DNA from 2 places in the Ensifer sp. Root127 genome. Region 2 is predicted to be linked to the other one. Evidence: riboswitches for the same ligand, from Rfam matches in the RefSeq annotation. Region 2 holds a riboswitch; the other holds the start of a gene.

Region 1 (7,108 bases), on a different contig from region 2:
CCTATCCGGTCTTGCCGCTTCGCGACATTGTAGTCTTCCCGCACATGATCGTGCCGCTCTTTGTCGGCCGTGAAAAGTCCATCCGTGCGCTTGAAGAAGTCATGGGGACCGACAAGCAGATCATGCTTGCCACCCAGATCAACGCGACGGACGACGATCCGGAAGCCTCGGCGATCTACCAGGTGGGCACGATTGCCAATGTCCTGCAGCTCCTGAAGCTGCCCGACGGCACCGTCAAGGTGCTGGTCGAAGGGCGCACGCGCGCCAAGATCGACAGCTACACGCCGCGCGAAGAATTCTACGAAGCGTCCGCACAGGCGCTCGACGAGCCGGAAGAAGATCCGGTCGAGATCGAGGCGCTCAGCCGCTCGGTCGTCTCCGAATTCGAAAGCTACGTGAAACTCAACAAGAAGATTTCTCCGGAAGTCGTCGGCGTCGCGAGCCAGATCGAAGATTATTCGAAGCTTGCCGACACCGTCGCATCGCATCTATCGATCAAGATCGTCGAAAAGCAGGAAATGCTGGAAACCACCAGCGTGAAGATGCGCCTGGAAAAGGCGCTCGGCTTCATGGAAGGTGAGATCTCCGTCCTGCAGGTGGAAAAGCGTATCCGTTCGCGCGTCAAGCGCCAGATGGAGAAGACCCAACGCGAGTACTACCTCAACGAACAGATGAAGGCGATCCAGAAGGAACTCGGCGACGGTGAAGACGGCCGCGACGAGATGGCCGAAATCGAAGAGCGCATCGCCAAGACCAAGCTTTCCAAGGAAGCGCGCGAAAAGGCCGACGCCGAGCTGAAGAAGCTGCGCCAGATGAGCCCGATGTCGGCGGAAGCAACCGTCGTGCGCAACTATCTGGATTGGCTGCTTGGCATGCCGTGGGGCAAGAAGTCCAAGATCAAGACCGATCTGAACCATGCCGAGGAAGTGCTCAACGTCGATCACTTCGGCCTCGACAAGGTCAAGGAGCGCATCGTCGAATATCTCGCCGTCCAGGCCCGTTCGACGAAGATCAAAGGCCCGATCCTGTGCCTCGTCGGCCCTCCGGGCGTCGGCAAGACTTCGCTTGCCAAGTCGATCGCCAAGGCGACCGGCCGCGAATACGTGCGCATGGCGCTGGGTGGCGTTCGTGACGAAGCCGAAATCCGCGGTCACCGCCGCACCTACATTGGCTCGATGCCCGGCAAGGTCGTCCAGTCGATGAAGAAGGCGAAGAAGTCCAACCCGCTCTTCCTGTTCGACGAGATCGACAAGATGGGCCAGGACTTCCGTGGCGACCCGTCCTCGGCTCTGCTGGAGGTGCTGGATCCAGAACAGAACTCGACCTTCATGGATCACTACCTTGAAGTCGAATACGATCTGTCCAACGTGATGTTCATCACCACGGCGAACACGCTGAACATTCCGGCGCCGCTGATGGACCGCATGGAAGTGATCCGTATTGCCGGCTACACCGAAGAGGAAAAGCTGGAAATCGCCAAGCGGCACCTGCTGCCGAAGGCGATCCGCGATCACGCGCTGCAGCCGAAAGAGTTTTCGGTCACCGACGGTGCGCTGATGGCGATCATCCAGACCTACACACGCGAAGCCGGCGTTCGTAACTTCGAGCGCGAACTGATGAAGCTCGCCCGCAAGGCGGTAACCGAGATCATCAAGGGCAAGGCCAAGGCAGTGGCAGTCACTGCCGGCAACATCCAGGACTACCTTGGCGTACCGCGTTATCGTCACGGCGAAGCCGAACGCGACGATCAGGTCGGTGTGGTCACAGGTCTTGCCTGGACCGAGGTCGGCGGCGAACTGCTGACGATCGAAGGCGTCATGATGCCCGGCAAGGGCCGCATGACCGTCACCGGCAACCTGCGCGACGTGATGAAGGAATCGATTTCGGCGGCGGCATCCTATGTCCGCTCGCGGGCGATCGACTTCGGCATTGAGCCGCCGCTGTTCGACAAGCGCGACATCCACGTGCACTTGCCGGAAGGCGCGACGCCCAAGGATGGCCCGTCGGCCGGTGTTGCCATGGCAACAGCGATCGTCTCTGTCATGACCGGTATTCCGATCTCCAAGGACGTGGCGATGACGGGTGAGATCACCCTTCGCGGCCGCGTGCTGCCGATCGGAGGACTGAAGGAAAAACTGCTGGCGGCCGTTCGCGGCGGCATCAAGAAGGTGCTGATCCCCGAGGAAAACGCCAAGGATCTCGCCGAGATCCCGGACAACGTGAAGAACGTGCTGGAGATCATCCCCGTTTCGCGGATGGGTGAAGTGCTCGAGCACGCTCTGGTCCGCGTCCCGGAGCCGATCGAATGGGACCCGGCAAATGAGCCGGCAACCGTCGCCGCGGTTGATTCGCAGGACGAAGCGGGCGCTTCCATCGCCCACTGATTGACAGGACCGGGCGGGTGCAATTGTGTTCCCGTCAGGCCCATTTGGCAGAAAAACAAGGAAGACCGGCCTCTGGCCGGTCTTTTTTGTTGTAAAAGCATGCTGCAAGCCTTGCATTCCAAGGGATTAGGCGCAATTGGGAATGGCAAGACGCGGGCGATGCGCAAGCCGCCGCGGCTTAAAAACACAGTCGTTTCGAACCATTTTGAAAGGGGTGGAAACATGAACAAAAATGAGCTCGTGTCTGCCGTTGCTGAGAAGGCCGGACTTTCCAAGACCGACGCATCTTCCGCAGTTGATGCAGTTTTCGAGACCATCCAGGCTGAACTTAAGGACGGTGGCGACATTCGCCTCGTCGGTTTCGGCAACTTCTCCGTTTCGCGTCGCGAAGCCTCCAAGGGCCGCAACCCGTCCACGGGCGCAGAAGTTGACATCCCGGCACGCAACGTTCCGAAGTTCACGGCCGGCAAGGGCCTGAAGGATGCCGTTAACGGCTGATAGGTTTGCTTGACGGCCGGATACGAGGCCGGCCGTCCAAGTCTTGAAGGGTTCGGTTCACGCCGGACCCTTTTGCGTTTCGGCTGCCCTTGCAGCAGCGCGGTCTTTGGTCTACGGCTCAGCCCTGTTCTCAGGGCGGGGTGAAACTCCCCACCGGCGGTAAGGGCTCAGCGCCGCGCGTCAAATATGACGCGCAACGGACGCTGTGACACTTGAAAGCTGCTGCATAATTTTCTCCTTAAATCGGATTGGATTTAAGGAATTATGCAGCAGGCCCAAGCCCGCGAGCACTTCAGGCGCTGTCGTGTCGGAAGGTTAGCAGATCCGGTGCGATTCCGGAGCCGACGGTCACAGTCCGGATGAAAGAGAATGATCGTGGGTGCGACGGGCGGGCGGTCCGTCGTCGCATCCTGCGCTCATGTGTCCTGATTTGTGTAGGTCCCTGTTTGCGGATGAAGGACATGAGCGAGACGACCCAAGCACTTTTCACCTCCCGTGCCATGGCCGGTGCGGCCTGGATGATACTGGCCGGCGTCGCCTTTGCTCTCCTGAATGTCGTCACGCAATGGATGACGATGCAACTCGGCTTTTCCGCCACCTCGACTGCCTTCTGGCAATATGCATTTGCACTCGTCTTCTCCCTGCCGTTCCTGTTTCGCGCCGGCCTGTCGGCCATGCGCACCGATTACCCCTGGCGTCACGTCATTCGCGTTGCCTTTGCGGCGCTCGGCGTAGGGGCCTGGGTTTCGGGCCTGGCTTCTGTTCCGATCTGGCAGGCGATCGCGCTGGTGATGACATCGCCATTTTTCATCATTCTTGGTGCGCGGCTCTTCCTGGGCGAACGCGTTGGTCCGGCACGCTGGGCAGCGGCGGCAGTCGGCTTTGCCGGCGCCACGATCATCCTGCAGCCCTGGTCGGAAAGCTTCACCTGGGCAGCGCTGCTGCCGGTTTTCTCGGCGCTGCTCTGGGGGGCGGCGTCGCTGATCACCAAGAGCCTGACAGGCATCGAGCGCCCTGAGACGATAACGGTCTGGTTGCTCGTGCTTCTGACGCCGATCAATGGTGTGCTGGCGCTGTCGGCAGGGTTTGTCGTGCCGAGTGGAACTATCCTTGCGCTATTGGTGCTGGCGGGGCTTTTGACCGTGGTGGCACAGTATCTGTTGACGCTTGCCTATACCGTCGCAGACGCAGCGTATGTGCAGCCTTTCGACGATCTCAAGCTACCGCTCAACGTTCTCGCCGGCTGGCTCGTCTTCGGTTATGCGCCGAGCGGCTATCTGTGGCTGGGGGCGGTCCTGATCCTCGGCGCCTCGCTTTTCATCATGCGCAACGAGATGAAACGCGAGCGCGCGACCGCGTAAGACAACGCTGCACAACAAAGGCGCGGGACTGTCATGCGCCTGTCATCGCCATCCCGCAGAACCCCCTTGTTTTGAATATTCGACATGGGGGATTTTTCATGACCATTTCATCATGCAGAACGGCACTTGCCGCCATACTTCTTGCGTCCGTTGCCTTTCCGGCTGCCGCCGAACCGGTGTTCAATCGTATTGCGTCCTTCGCCGTTGCCGACAATCTGCCGGAGGGCGATGCCCGCAAGGACGCGACATCCGCGGAAATCATTACCGCCACCGAAGACGGCAATACGCTGATCTATTCCGATAGCCCGGGCAAGCGCATCGGCCTTATCGATATCACCGACGCCAAGGCGCCGAAGGCGGCCGGTATCGTGTCGTTCGATGGCGAGCCGACCTCGGTAACCGTCGCCGGTACCAAGGCCCTGATCGCGGTCAACACACGCGAAAGCTTCACCAAGCCTTCCGGCTTTCTCGCTACCGTCGACGTTGCCTCGAAGAAGGTCGAGTCGACCTGCGATCTCGGCGGCCAGCCGGACTCCGTCGCGGTCAACAAGGACCGGACCATTGCTGCGATCGCGATCGAGAATGAGCGCGATGAAGAGGTCAACGACGGCAAGATCCCGCAGATGCCTGCCGGCGACCTGGTGATCCTGTCTCTGAAGGATGGTGGTGCCGATTGCGCGACGATCAAGCACGTGACCCTCACCGGTCTTGCCGAGGTTGCAGGCGACGACCCGGAGCCGGAATTCGTGTCCTTCAACGGCAAGGACGAGATTGCGCTGACGCTGCAGGAGAACAACCACATCGTCATCATCGACGGCAAGTCGGCGACGGTAAAGACGCATTTCTCCGCTGGCGCGGTCGACCTTAGGGACATCGACGCCAAGCGTGACGGCGCTATCGCCTTCATGGACGAGCAACCGGGCCGCAAGCGCGAGCCTGACGCCGTCAAGTGGCTCGACGACAATCGCATCGTCGTCGCCAACGAAGGTGACTATGAGGGCGGTTCGCGCGGCTTCACCATCTTCGATACGGCCGGTAAGGTCCTGTTCGAATCGGGTGCGAGTTTCGAACACGAGATCGCTTCGATCGGCCACTATCCCGAGAAGCGCTCGTCGGCCAAGGGCGTCGAGCCGGAAGGCCTCGAGGCTGCCAAGTTCGGCGAAGACAATCTGTTCTTCGTGCTTACCGAACGTGCATCCGTCGTCGGCGTTTACAAGGACACCGGCGCCGAGCCGGAACTGCTGCAATTGCTGCCGTCGGGCATCTCGCCGGAGGGTGCCGTCGCGATCCCGTCGCGCAATCTGCTTGCGACCGCCAACGAGGTCGATCTCGGCGAAGACGGCGGCGCTCGCTCGCATGTGATGATCTACGAGCGTGGCGAAGGTGAAGCCGCCTATCCGCAGATCCGTTCGGCGGACAAGGATGGTCTGCCGGTGGGCTTCGGAGCCTTGTCGGGCCTCGCAGCCGTTGCCGACAAGCCGGGCTTCCTGCGCGCAGTCAACGATTCGGTTTATGCATCGCAGCCGACCATCTTCACCATCGATGCGACGCAGAAGCCGGCGTTGATCACCGAGACGCTTCGGATCACCCGCGATGGCGCCCCGGCACAGAAGCTCGACATCGAAGGCATCGCCAATGATGGGGAAGGGGGCTTCTGGCTCGCTTCGGAAGGCAACGCCGACAAGCTCTACAGCCACGCGCTGCTGCGTGTGAACAAGAAGGGCGAGATCAAGAAGGAGATCGCCCTGCCCGAAACTCTGCGTGCAGGCGAGAGCCGCTTCGGCTTCGAGGGTGTAACGGTTGTCGGCGAAGGCGACGATCAGGTTCTCTGGATGGCCGTCCAGCGCGAATGGAAGGACGACGAGAAGGGCTTCGTCAAGCTCGTCTCCTACAAGCCGTCGAGCGAGGAATGGGGTGCTGTGCGTTATCCGCTCGAGAAGGCGGATGGCGGCTGGGTCGGCCTGTCGGAAATCTCCGTCCACGGCGACTATGCCTATATCATCGAGCGAGACAACCTGATCGGCCAGGCAGCCAAGCTGAAGAAGCTCTACCGTGTCGCCCTTGCCGACCTGAAGCCGGCAGCCCTTGGCGGCGAGCTTCCTGTCGTCAAGAAGGAAGAGGTTCGCGACCTCCTTCCCGATCTGAGGGCCCTGAAGGGTTACGTCGTCGACAAGGTCGAAGGCTTCACCGTCGATGCCGCCGGCAACGGCTATGTCGTCACCGACAATGACGGCGTCGACGATTCCTCCGGCGAGACACTGTTCTTCTCCATCGGTGCCATCGACGCGATGTAATCGTCGGGCCAGGAGAAAAACGAAAGAGGCCGGGACATGACGTCCCGGCCTCTTTCTGTTTCGGCTATCTGTAAAGGCTGGGGGAAGGGCGGGCCTAGCGAGCGACCGCAATCTGTGCTGCTTCGGCCTCATCCTTGCGCTTGCGAATTTCGTCGGTCTTGTCGACGAGTTTGCCGACGATATCGAAGAGCTGACCGAGCTCCTTGTCGTCGAGCGCGGAGAAGATCTCCTCGATCAGCTGTTTGCGCGGGTGTTCGGCTGCCTCCAGGATCACGCGTCCCGTGTCGGTGATCGAGACGATCTTGGCGCGGCGATCCTCGGGATCGGGTTTGCGCATCACCAATCGGTCGCGCTCGAGGCCGTCGATCGCTTCGGTGACGGTGCGCGGCGCAAAGTTCAGCGCGCAGGCGATATCCGTCGAGCGACAGGGGCCGAGCTTGCTCAGGAAGAACAGGAATTTGCTCCGCGCCAGCGAAACGCCTTCCTCCGTCATCGACTCGTTCACGAGCCGGTGGACGCGGTGATAAAGCTCAAACAGTCTGTCGGAAACTTCGAATGTCTTCTTCATGAT
Region 2 (7,108 bases):
TAGAGGGATTGTTCGATTCGACCCGCATCTTTCGCAAACCGGTTTAGGAGGAGTGGCCGGCACGTTCACGGAATTTTATGCACGTGTGTTTCAGTGAAGGCGCCGTGTCGAAAAAAGAATTGTTCTTCCAACGACATGCGCGGCGCGAACAGACAGATCGCTGTCACACAAGTTTCATCGCATCTCTTTAACAGCATCGCCGAAATTGACTGAAAACCCATAAGGAGAACGCCAGTGATTTCAACGACTCAACGCCTGCTCTCGCTTTCCACCGCCATGCTTCTGGCAACGACGGCCATCGCCGCTGCCGAGCCGAGCGAAGAGCTCATCGCCGCCGCCAAAAAGGAAGGCTCGCTGACCACCATCGCACTTCCGCACAACTGGTGCGGCTATGGCGACGTCATCGCAGGCTTCAAGGCCAAGTATGGCCTGGAAGTCAACGAGCTGAACCCGGATGCCGGTTCGGGCGACGAAATCGAAGCCATCAAGGCCAACAAGGGCAACACCGGCCCGCAGGCGCCTGACGTCATCGACGTCGGTCTCTCCTTCGGTCCGTCGGCCAAGGCCGAAGGCCTGATCCAGCCCTACAAGGTCTCCACTTGGGATTCGATCCCGGATTCGGCCAAGGACGCCGAAGGTTACTGGTACGGCGACTACTACGGCGTTCTCTCCTTCGTGGTGAACACCGACATCGTCAAGGACGTGCCGAAGGACTGGGCCGACCTGAAGAAGTCGGACTACGCCAACTCGGTCGCCATGGCCGGCGACCCGCGCGCCTCCAACCAGGCGGTTCAGGCCGTCTACGCCGCCGGCCTCGCCGCTGGCGAAACCGATGCCGTCAAGGCTGGTGAAACGGGCCTCGGCTTCTTCGCCGAAGTCAACAAGGCCGGCAACTTCGTTCCGGTTATCGGCAAGTCCGCCTCGCTCGCGCAGGGCTCGACCCCGGTCGTGATCGCCTGGGACTACAACGGCCTTTCCTGGCGCGACAGCCTCAACGGCAACCCGCCGGTTGAAGTCGTCGTTCCGGCTTCGGGCGTCGTCGCCGGCGTCTACGTCCAGGCGATCTCGGCCTACGCGCCGCACCCGAACGCGGCAAAGCTGTGGATGGAGTATCTTTATTCCGACGAAGGTCAGCTCGGCTGGCTGAAGGGCTATTGCCACCCGATCCGCTTCAACGACCTCGCCAAGAACGGCAAGATCCCGCAGGAACTGCTCGACAAGCTGCCGCCGGCAGCAGCCTACGAAAAGGCTGTCTTCCCGACGCTCGAAGAGCAGGCCAAGGGCAAGGAAGCGATTACCACCAAGTGGGATAGCGTCGTCGGCGCAAACGTGCAGTAATATCCATGACTTCCGCCTCTCCGCGCCTCGGCGCGGGGAGGTTTCCCTAAAGCGCGTCACGATCACCAGGATTCGCTTGCTGCGCTTTAAGGTCTTGTTTTTGCGCATGTCGTTGTCGCAAACCGCAACACGCTTTTGCGCGACATGGTTTAATCTCGTGCACAATTCCTTAGCTCGGTATCGATCTAAGGAATTTTGCAGCAAATCAAAGCGCTAAGGCGATCTTTGTGCGTTCATGCGGACGCGCAAAGGTCACTGCAAGCCTCGGGACAGAAAGCCTATATGAGCACCGCTTCACCGACCTTGATCAGCAAGCGAGCCGTCATCGACTGGCTCGGCATTGCCCCCTTCATGCTTTTCGCGCTGCTGTTCCTGATCATCCCGACGCTTTATCTCGTCACCGGCGCGTTCCTGACGCCCGATGGCAGCTTTACCTTCAAGAACATCGGCGATCTGTTCACGCCCTCGATCCTCAGCGCCTACTGGATCTCGATCCGGATCTCGATCGCGTCCTCGATCGGCGGCGCGCTGATCGGCTTCTTCCTCGCCTGGGCAATCGTGCTCGGCGGCGTGCCGACCTGGATCCGCTCGGGCCTCCTGACCTTTTCGGGCGTCGCCTCGAACTTCGCCGGCGTGCCGCTCGCCTTCGCCTTCCTCGCGACCCTCGGGCGCACCGGCCTCGTCACCGTCTTCCTGCGCGAATGGTTCGGCTTCAATCTCTATTCGACCGGCTTCAACCTGCTGTCGTTTTTCGGATTGACCATCACCTACATGTATTTCCAGATCCCGCTGATGGTGCTGATCCTGACGCCGGCGCTCGATGGTCTGAAGAAAGAATGGCGCGAAGCCTCTGAAATCCTTGGCGCCTCGACCTGGCAGTACTGGCGCATGGTGGCGCTGCCGATCCTGTGGCCGAGCCTGCTCGGCACCACGCTCCTACTGTTTGCCAACGCCTTCGGCGCGATCGCCACGGCCTATGCCTTGACCGGGTCCTCGCTCAACATCGTGCCGATCCTGCTCTATGCGCAGATCCGCGGCGACGTGCTGCACAATCCGAACCTCGGCTATGCGCTGGCGCTCGGCATGATCGTCATCACCGGCATCTCGAACGTTCTCTATATCTGGCTGCGTATGCGCGCCGAACGGTGGCAGAAATGAAAGCACAACGTCTCGGCGCCTGGATCGCCATCGCCATCGGTGCAAGCTACTTCATCATCCCGCTGCTGGGCACGCTGGAATTCTCGCTGCGCATGCGCCGCGGCGAATACTCGTTCGACGCCTATCGCTCGGTCTTCTCCGACCTGCAGTTCCGCGAGACCTTCGGCTATTCGATGATGATGGCCGTGTTGACCATCGTCTTCGGCATGCTGCTGGTGGTGCCGACCGCCTATTGGGTCCGCCTTCGCCTGCCGCAGGTGCGCCCGATCATCGAATTCATCACCCTTCTGCCGCTGGTCATCCCGGCGATCGTCATCGTCTTCGGCTATCTGCGCCTCTACAACTCCTCGTCGTGGATCCCGCTGACCGGCTCGATCTCCGGCACCAATGCGCTGTTGATGTTCTCCTACATGACGCTGTCCCTGCCCTACATGTACCGGGCGGTCGATACCGCGATGCGGGCGATCGACGTCCGCACGCTGACGGAAGCCGCCGAAAGCCTCGGCGCCAAATGGCCGACGATCCTGTTTCGCTGCATCTTCCCCAACGTCATGAGTGGCGTGCTCTCCGGCGCCTTCATCACCTTTGCGATCGTCATGGGCGAATTCACCATGGCCGCGCTGCTCAACCGCCCGGCCTTCGGTCCGTACCTGCAGCTCGTCGGCGCCAACAAGGCCTATGAGCCTTCGGCGCTCGCGGTCATCGCATTCGCCATCACCTGGCTCAGCATGGGTCTGATCCAGCTCGTTTCCCGCATCCAGAAATCCGCTCCGGCCAAGGCTTGATCACATGGCATTCCTGACACTGAACAATATCCAGAAGTCCTTCGGCCCGGTTCAGGTCGTGCACAACTTCAACATGGTCATCGACAAGGGCGAGTTCGTTTCGTTCCTAGGCCCGTCAGGCTGCGGCAAGACGACGATCCTGCGCATGATCGCCGGCTTCGAGACGCCGTCGGGCGGCACGATCACCATCGACAGCAAGGACCAGGGAACGCTGAAGCCCAACCAGCGCAACATCGGCATGGTGTTCCAGGCCTATGCGCTGTTTCCCAACATGAACGTCAACGACAACGTCGCCTTCGGCCTGAAAGTCGCCGGGGCGCAGAAGTCGGAGATCGATACACGCGTCAAGCAGATGCTGAGCCTGATCAAGCTCGAGCACCTGGCCGACCGCTTCCCCTACCAGCTTTCCGGCGGCCAGCAGCAGCGCGTGGCGCTCGCGCGCGCCCTCGCCGTCAAGCCGCAGGTGCTGCTGCTCGACGAGCCGCTGTCGGCGCTCGACGCCAAGATCCGCGTGTCGCTGCGCGAGGAAATCCGCCAGATCCAGCAGCAGCTCGGCATCACCACTGTCTTCGTCACCCATGACCAGGAAGAAGCCCTGTCGATCTCCGACCGCATCGTCGTCATGAATTCCGGGCGAGCCGACCAGATCGGCACGCCGTTCGAGATCTACAACACCCCTGCGACCCGATTCGTCGCCTCCTTCGTCGGCACGCTCAACATCATCGAAGCCAAGGTCGCCGACCCGGCCGCCGGTGCTGTCACCATCGGCAACCAGCAGGTGTCGCTGAAGGAGCCGATCGCCGGCATGAAGGGTGGCGACAACATTTCGCTGGCGCTGCGCCCGGAGGCAGGCTCGATCGCCGACAGCGCCAGGGGCGACACCGCGCTGACCGGCGAGGTGGTTTCGACCAGCTTCCTCGGCTCGGTCATCCGCACCAAGCTGCGCATCGGCGGCGACGTCATCTCCTTCGACATGTTCAACGACCCCGGCCTGACGCCGCCGGCCTTCGGCTCGAACGTCACGCTCCGCTTTGCCGCCAAGGACCTGCTCGTCATCCGCGAGTAGATCTCCAGCGTCCCCCTACAGCGCGTGCGTCTTGTTACGCGCAAAGGTCGCTGTAGCGCTTTGAAGTGCTGCATGTTTTTATCCCTAAATCGAATAGGATTTAAGGAAACATGCAGTAGCTGCCTTGCACATGCCGTGGAGAGATTGCCTGAACCGTCGAATGAAAAACAGCGCATTTTGCACCGGCGGCCGCCATGACTAAAGCGCAGCCGAGTGCGTTCGTCACCCATATCCACGAAGAACTCGCGGATATCGGTCCCGTTGACATAGGCCGCTTCTTCGGCGGTTGGGCCTATCTTGTCGCTGATCGCCAGTTCGCCATCAGCATCAAGGATCGCCTCTATTTCAGGGTTGATCAGCCCCTGAGAGATGCGCTTCTCAGCGAAGGATGTCAGCCGTTCACCTACAACAAGGGCGGCAAACCGGTGGTCGTGCACCGCTACTACGAAGCACCGGTCACTTGCCTTGATGACACGCAGGCGCTGCTCCATTGGTCCGCACGCGCGATCGCCGCCGAAGACGAAGCCCCGCGTCGCGTCCGCAGATAAATGTCTCGTGGCGGCGACGCGGCACGCGGCCGAGGTCAGACTACGGCGGCTCCCGACGGGAACAGATTTGTCCGGGAGCGATACGGCACGGAAAAAATCTGTCGCGATTTCCCGGATTTTCGTCGCGTCAGGCGTTTGACCAGGCACGGCCGATCTATATAGTCGCTCTTGTTCTCAGGGCGGGGTGAAACTCCCCACCGGCGGTAGCGATCGAAAGATCGAAGCCCGCGAGCGCTTCGGAGGTCTACTTCGGAGGTCAGCAGATCCGGTCAGATTCCGGAGCCGACGGTCACAGTCCGGATGGAAGAGAGCAAGCAGGAACGTGGACCCCACACCGGGGTTTCGCGCGCGTGCATGTTCGCCCGACGGGAAAATTGGAAACGCCAAACCCTGGAAGGCTTGAGACCATGACTATTCTTTCCCACCCCACCGCCAAGATTGCGATTGTCCGTGCCCGCTGGCACGCCGACATCGTCGACCGCTGTGTCGATGCCTTCGTCGCCCAATGGACGAAGTTCGGCGGCAGTGCCGCCGACGTCGAGATCTTCGACGTGCCAGGCGCGCTGGAAATCCCGCTGCACGCGCAGAAGCTTGCCAGGACCGGCCGTTACGCCGCGATCCTCGGCACCGCCTTCGTCGTCGATGGCGGCATCTACCGCCATGACTTCGTCGCTGGCACGGTGCTCGACGGTATGATGCGCGTCCAGCTCGATACCGACGTGCCGGTGCTGTCGGCCGTGCTGACGCCGCACAATTTCCAGGAAAGCGCGCCGCTGATCGCCTTCTTCCGCGAACACTTCGTCGCCAAGGGCGAAGAAGCCGCCAATGCCTGCGCCCAGATCCTCGACGCCCGCGCCAAGCTGGCGCTGCTCAACGCCTGATCTGCTGGCGGGCCGCAAGCCCGCGCCGTATCCGGCCGCCACCCCTCATCCGGCCTGCCGGCCACCTTCTCCCCGCCTGCGGGGAGAAGGCTAGGGTGAGGGGCAAGGCTCGCTCAGCGCTCCGATGCGCAACCATCGAGCCGCTTCGCGGCGCCTGCTTGAATCAACCTCTGAACCACCTGAATCAAGCCGCCAGCAACAGCCGGCAAACCGCTGTTTCGAATAGCCAATTCCCGGCGTTCAATGCACCGGCTCTGCCTCATCAAGGCACCGTTCCAGCGCCGCCATCCGGTGGCGATGACCGACCGCCTCGAAACCGACGACGGTCACGAACGGCGCAAACATCAGAATGATCAGGCAGATCGCCATGTCGACGCCCGCCATCGCGGCCGCGATCGACGCCGCAAGCAGCAGCATCGTGCCGGCGAGCAGCCAGGCATGAAGCGGTTCCGACTGCCGCAGCAGATAGGCATACATGCCGTAGACCAGAGCGATATAGGCCGCGACCGGGACCGCCACCGTCAACACGGTCGCAAGCGACCCGATATGCGCCTTGTGCTCGATGTAATAGGCGGCGACATGCAGGCCCGCACCGGTCGCAACGATCGCGGCGAAAATGAACATGTGACCATAGCCCCAGACGAAGGAGCGTCTGCGGTGCACGTGCAGGACCTCGGCACTCGGCAACAGGAAATAGATCCACCACATGCCGAAGGTAAGCCCGGTGCCCGCAAGGCAGACGAGCGCCACGTCGAGGTTCCAGCCCTCCCCATCCACCACCGCCGTGATCGAGGCGACCGTGCCGACGACGCCTTCTCCGAGCGCGATGATTGCCAGAAGGCCGTAGCGTTCCGCAATATGGTGGGCATGCCAGGGCGTGCCGCCATGCCGCGTCTCGGCGATATAGGGCCCGAGCATCTCGATGACGGTGAGCGCCACGACCATGGCGAAGGTGACAACGATCGAGAAGTCGACGAAGATCTGCACGACCCAGCCGAGTTGCGCAACCGTGATCGCTACCACATAGGTCATGCAGGCCTGCCGTCGTGCCGGATCTTGGCCGGCGGCGCGCAGCCACTGGAAGATCATCGCCACCCGCATGACGACGTATCCGAGCACCATCACGCCATTGTCGAGATGGGCACCCTCGTCGACCGAGCGGAACATGGCGGGAAGGCCGATCGCCAGGATCAGCACGCCGACCATCTGCACCATGGTCACGCACCGGAACACCCAGTCGTCGGTGTCATAGGCGGAAGCAAACCAGGTGAAATTGATCCAGGCCCAGCAGATGGCGAAGCTGGCGAAGAAGAAGCCGATCAGCCCCGCCTT

The links. A riboswitch is a leader RNA that binds a small molecule or an ion and turns the genes downstream of it on or off. The one in region 2 is predicted to bind FMN.
Region 1: it holds a riboswitch for FMN, as region 2 does, so the genes downstream of both, ASD03_RS00435 (DMT family transporter) here and ASD03_RS28090 (6,7-dimethyl-8-ribityllumazine synthase) in region 2, are expected to answer to the same signal.

What each region holds. Positions count from the first base shown of each region.
Region 1 covers NZ_LMDX01000001.1:89,985-97,092, reverse strand. Annotated here, with positions in the region: gene lon (endopeptidase La) at 1-2,384, shown strand, start outside; gene hupB (DNA-binding protein HupB) at 2,607-2,882, shown strand; FMN riboswitch at 3,005-3,257, shown strand; gene ASD03_RS00435 (DMT family transporter) at 3,344-4,243, shown strand; gene ASD03_RS00430 (esterase-like activity of phytase family protein) at 4,342-6,537, shown strand; gene ASD03_RS00425 (MarR family transcriptional regulator) at 6,632-7,105, opposite strand.
Region 2 covers NZ_LMDX01000034.1:118,663-125,770, reverse strand. Annotated here, with positions in the region: gene ASD03_RS28120 (MurR/RpiR family transcriptional regulator) at 1-47, shown strand, start outside; gene ASD03_RS28115 (ABC transporter substrate-binding protein) at 235-1,338, shown strand; gene ASD03_RS28110 (ABC transporter permease subunit) at 1,621-2,496, shown strand; gene ASD03_RS28105 (ABC transporter permease) at 2,493-3,281, shown strand; gene ASD03_RS28100 (ABC transporter ATP-binding protein) at 3,286-4,347, shown strand; gene ASD03_RS28095 (TfoX/Sxy family protein) at 4,542-4,895, shown strand; FMN riboswitch at 5,062-5,211, shown strand; gene ASD03_RS28090 (6,7-dimethyl-8-ribityllumazine synthase) at 5,303-5,776, shown strand; gene ASD03_RS28085 (low temperature requirement protein A) at 6,017-7,108, opposite strand, start outside.